2 regions of the Streptomyces sp. NPDC001544 genome follow, and region 1 is predicted to be linked to the other one. Evidence: predicted binding sites of a transcription regulator. Region 1 holds the regulator's gene; the other holds the start of a gene.
What was found. Region 1 encodes HspR, which represses chaperone genes until heat shock. Its sites were predicted from a motif close to TTGAGNNNNNNNNNCTCAA; they were not measured.
Positions count from the first base shown of each region.

Region 2: the regulator HspR is predicted to act here: its motif matches at 1,252-1,270, upstream of lon (endopeptidase La).

Region 1 is NZ_JBIAVN010000004.1:293,705-296,098, reverse strand. Features, by position in the region: gene ACFY0F_RS14175 (sugar ABC transporter substrate-binding protein) at 1-781, opposite strand, end outside; gene ACFY0F_RS14170 (heat shock protein transcriptional repressor HspR) at 1,198-1,650, opposite strand; gene dnaJ (molecular chaperone DnaJ) at 1,656-2,394, opposite strand, start outside.
Region 2 is NZ_JBIAVN010000017.1:27,256-29,649, forward strand. Features, by position in the region: gene ACFY0F_RS31545 (rhomboid-like protein) at 82-831, shown strand; gene lon (endopeptidase La) at 1,293-2,394, shown strand, end outside.

The DNA of each region.
Region 1 (2,394 bases):
CGGTGATGGGCGGCAGGTGGGTGACGCCCGCGTTGTGGAACGCGTCGACGATGCCACCGGCCATGGCGTCGTTGGCAGAGTAGACGGCGGCGATGTTGTCCTTGCCGATCGAGTTGATCGCCTTGGTCATCTCCTTCTCGGCGTTCTTCGGGTCCCAGGCGGGGGTGTCGTAGCTGTCCGCGATGGTCACCTTGCCGTTGAGCTCGGAGAGCGCGCCCTCCTTGAACTGCGCCGAGTTCGGGTCGGTGGACGAGCCGTTGATCATCACGACCTTGTCGGAGGTGTCGGCCTGCGGGCCGAGCGCCCCGAGCAGGGTGCGGGCCTGGACCTCGCCGACGAGCTCGTTGTCGAAGGAGGCGTACGCGTCGATCGGGCCCTCGGCCAGCCGGTCGTAGGCGATGACCGGGATGCCCGCCTCCTTGGCCTTCTTCACCATCGGGGCGATGCCGTGCGAGTCGACGGCGTCGAGGACGATCAGGTCGACCTTGTCGTCGATCATCTGCTGCATCTGGCGGATCTGCTTCTTCAGGCTCGCGTCCGCGTTGGCGTACACGGTCTTGCCCTGCTTCTTGGTGAGCTCGGAGATCCGGTCCCGCATGATCGGGTAGTCGAACTGCGAGTACCGCGTGTTCGTCTTCTCCGGCATCAGGACGCCCACGGTGACGTCGTTGCCCCTCGTCGGGCTTGCGTCGCTCGAGTCCCCCGTCGCGTTCAGCATGCCGCAGCCGGCGAGTGAGAGGGTCATCGTGGTGGCGGCCACGGACAGGGCGATACGACGCATTCGAGGGCTCACTTCAGGGGTTTCGGGACGCGGCGGCTCCTATGCCACCCAGATGACTGAAAAGCCAACGCGTCGCCCACCACCGACGTCAAGCGGAATCACTTAACGAGTGCGCAACACCACGCTCCGCAGCACCTGTGAAGACGGAGCGGAATCGCCTCCAATCGCCCTTTACGGACCCTTCACCCAACGGGAGTTCACGTGCGGGTAAAGATCGGTGCAACCAACTCCATACCCGGCGAGTCGCGATCGCCGAGGCCGCGAACACCTACTCGACCCCCCGCCCCGATCCGAGCACAGGAGCGAACGATTCACGACGCCAACCTCCCAACCGGAACGTCCCCGTGGCACCGAAGGTGCACGGCGAAGGGGCCCGGAGGTTTCCCCTCCAGGCCCCTTCGGTGTGCGCGTGCGCGTCAGTCCGAGGGCTGCTGCCGCTTCGGGCGCCAGACCACCAGCGCGCTGGTCTGCTGGACCTCCTGGTACGGGACGAGGTCCCGCCGGTAGGAGGCGTGCACGGCGGCCTCGCGCTGACGCATCGTCGCCGCCGCGCCGTCCAGCGCCGCCTGCATCTCCGCGACACGGGACTGAAGGGCGGCGACCTGGTTCTCCAGTTCGATGATGCGCTTGATGCCGGCCAGGTTGATGCCCTCGTCCTGCGACAACTGCTGCACCTGGCGGAGCAGTTCGATGTCGCGGGCCGAGTAGCGGCGGCCCCGGCCGGGAGTGCGGTCGGGCGAGACCAGGCCCAGGCGGTCGTACTGGCGCAGCGTCTGCGGGTGCAGGCCGGAAAGCTGGGCCGCCACCGAGATGACGTAGACCGGGGTCTCCTCGGTCAGTTCATACGGGTTGCGTCGACGGCCGTCCATCCCACTCAAGCTCCCTTCGCAGCCTCGAACAGCTCAGCCCGCGGATCCTCCCCCGCGGTCGCCTCGCGATACGCCTCGAGCGCGTCACGAGCCTTCCCCGACAGGTCCTTCGGAACACTCACCTCGACGGTGACCAACAGGTCGCCGCGGGTGCCGTCCTTGCGGACCGCGCCCTTGCCCCGCGCCCGCATGGTGCGCCCGTTGGGCGTGCCCGGCGGAAGCTTCAGCGTGACGGCGGGGCCGCCGAGGGTCGGGACCCGGACCTCGCCGCCGAGGGCCGCCTCGGTGAACGTGACGGGGACGGTGACCGTGAGGTTGTCGCCCCTGCGGCCGAACACCGGGTGCTCACCCACGTGCACGACCACGTACAGGTCGCCCGCCGGTCCGCCCCGCTCACCGGGCGCGCCCTTGCCGCGCAGCCGGATGCGCTGCCCGTCGGTCACGCCGGCCGGGATACGGACCTGCATGGTGCGGGACGACTTGGCCCGGCCGCTGCCCTTGCAGTCGGGGCAGGGGTGCTCCGCGATCAGGCCGCGGCCCTTGCAGTCGGGGCAGGGGTCGGTGAGGGAGAAGCCTCCCCCGGAGCCCCGGGCGACCTGGCCGGTGCCGACGCAGGTCGGGCACACACGCGGAGTGCCGTTCTTGTCGCCGGTGCCCGAACAGGCCTTGCACGGTGCCTGCGAGGACATCCTGAGCGGGACCGTGGCCCCCTCGATGGCCTCCGTGAAGCTCAGCGTGACCTCG
Region 2 (2,394 bases), on a different contig from region 1:
ATCCCGTCCCACGTGGCGTCGGTCATAGACAGCGACCAGTGGGACACGAAGGGTGGGGCGGGACGGAAGGAGCGCCTCACCGTGGAACCGACCGCGCGGGCCGCGAGGACGGCCGAGCTGCTCGACGGCGTGCCGCGCCAGCGAGGCCCGGCGGCGCAGAGCGCCCCGGCGCCGGCTCCGCCCGCCCGCCCGGCCCCCGCCCCGTCACCGGCCCGCCGCCTCCTGCGGCTGCTGCCCACCCCGACCGGTACGCCGTTCACCTTCGGCTACGCGGCCGTGCTGGCCGTCACCTCCCTGGTCGCCCGGTACGCCCACCCGTCCCTGGTCCAGGCCCTCCACCAGGCCTCCAGCACGGATGTCGCCCATCTGCTGCGCACGCCGGTGCTGGTGCTGACGGCGAGCGCGCTGTGGGTCGCGGGCGGGCTCGTGTCGCCGTACACGCTCGGCTTCGTGCTCGTACTGACGGCGCTGGAGCGGCGGGTGGGCGCGGCGCGCGCGGCCGGGGTCTTCCTGCTCGGGCACGTACTGGCCACGCTCGCCACCGAAGTGCCCGTCGGACTCGCGGTCCTGGCCGGTCATCTGCCGGACAGCTCCCTGCACCGCATGGACTACGGGATCAGCTTCGGCGTGGCGGCCTGTGTCGGCTCACTGGCCGGCCTGCTCACCCCGTGGCTGCGCTGGCCACTGCTGGCCCTGACCGCCTGGATCCTCGTCCAGGACCTGATCGCGTTCACCGACCCGATGACCGACTGGGGCCATCTGATCTCCCTGGCCATAGGAGTGGCCACCTGGCCGGGGGTCCGCCGCGGGCAGCGGGCCCGCACGGCCTGACCTCCACCGGCCGTCGCTCTGCACGACGGCACGACCCGGAGCTGCGACAGCGGACCACCGACGCCGCGATCCGGGTCGCGGGCCGCCCCGGGATCGCCGGGCGCAGCCATCGCTCCGTCGCGGCCGAGGTCCGCGCGTCTCCAGGTCGGGCGGCGCGTTGAGGATGCCGCGGAACAGACCGACGGTCCGCAGCAGCCTGCCGTCGTGCTCGTGCGTGACCCCGGGCGGCGGGGCCGGCGGAGTCGCGCGTATCTGGGCGTCGTAGGCGGCGAGTAACGCCGAGGTGTCGCTCATCCGGTGCACCGTACGGGGAATGCGAGGGCGGGCGGCAAGTGCTTTTCCGATGGGGCACGCGCGATGCCCGCCTGATGATCGCTCACAGCGAACACCCCTTGGGGAACAATCAAAGGCTCACGAGCATTGAGTCGGCATAGCTCAAGTTGACTGCCTAAGGGGAGATCATGACTGCTGAGTCCACGGCGTCCACACCACTCACCCTGCCCGTGCTGCCCCTCGACGACGAGGTCGTGCTGCCCGGGATGGTGGTCCCGCTGGACCTGAGCGACTCCGAGGTGCGGGCCGCGGTGGAGGCCGCGCAGGCCGCCGCCCGGTCGGAGCCGGGGAAGCCCAAGGTGCTGCTGGTGCCGCGCATCGAGGGGACGTACGCCAAGACGGGTGTGCTGGGCACGGTCGAGCAGGTCGGCCGGCTCGCCGACGGCGACCCGGGCGCCCTGATCCGCGGCCGCGGCCGGGTGCGGATCGGTGCCGGGACCACCGGGCCGGGTGCGGCGCTGTGGGTCGAGGGCACGAGGATCGACGAGAGCGTGCCGGACCCGCTGCCGGGTCAGGTCGCCGAACTCGTCAAGGAGTACAAGGCCCTCGCCAGCAGCTGGCTGAAGAAGCGCGGCGCCTGGCAGGTCGTGGACCGTGTCCAGGCCATCGACGACGTCTCCGCGCTCGCCGACAACGCCGGTTACTCGCCGTTCCTGACCACCGACCAGAAGGTCGAGCTGCTGGAGACCGCCGACCCGGTCGCCCGCCTGAAGCTCGCCACCCAGCAACTGCGCGACCACCTCGCCGAGCAGGACGTCGCCGAGACCATCGCCAAGGACGTCCAGGAGGGCGTCGACAAGCAGCAGCGCGAGTTCCTGCTGCGCCGCCAGCTCGAAGCCGTCCGCAAGGAACTGCGCGACCTCAACGGCGAGAAGGACGGCGAGGAGTCCGACGACTACCGCGCCCGCGTCGAGGCCGCCGACCTGCCCGAGAAGGTCCGCGAGGCGGCCTTGAAGGAGGTCGACAAGCTGGAGCGGTCCAGCGACCAGTCGCCCGAGGGCAGCTGGATCCGCACCTGGCTCGACACCATCCTCGAACTGCCGTGGAACGAGCGGACCGAGGACGCGTACGACATCCAGGGCGCCAAGGCGGTCCTGGACGCCGAGCACGCGGGCCTGGAGGACGTGAAGGAACGGATCACCGAGTACCTGGCGGTGCGCAAGCGGCGTGCCGACCGCGGCCTCGGCGTGATCGGCGGCCGGCGCGGCGGTGCCGTACTGGCCCTGGTCG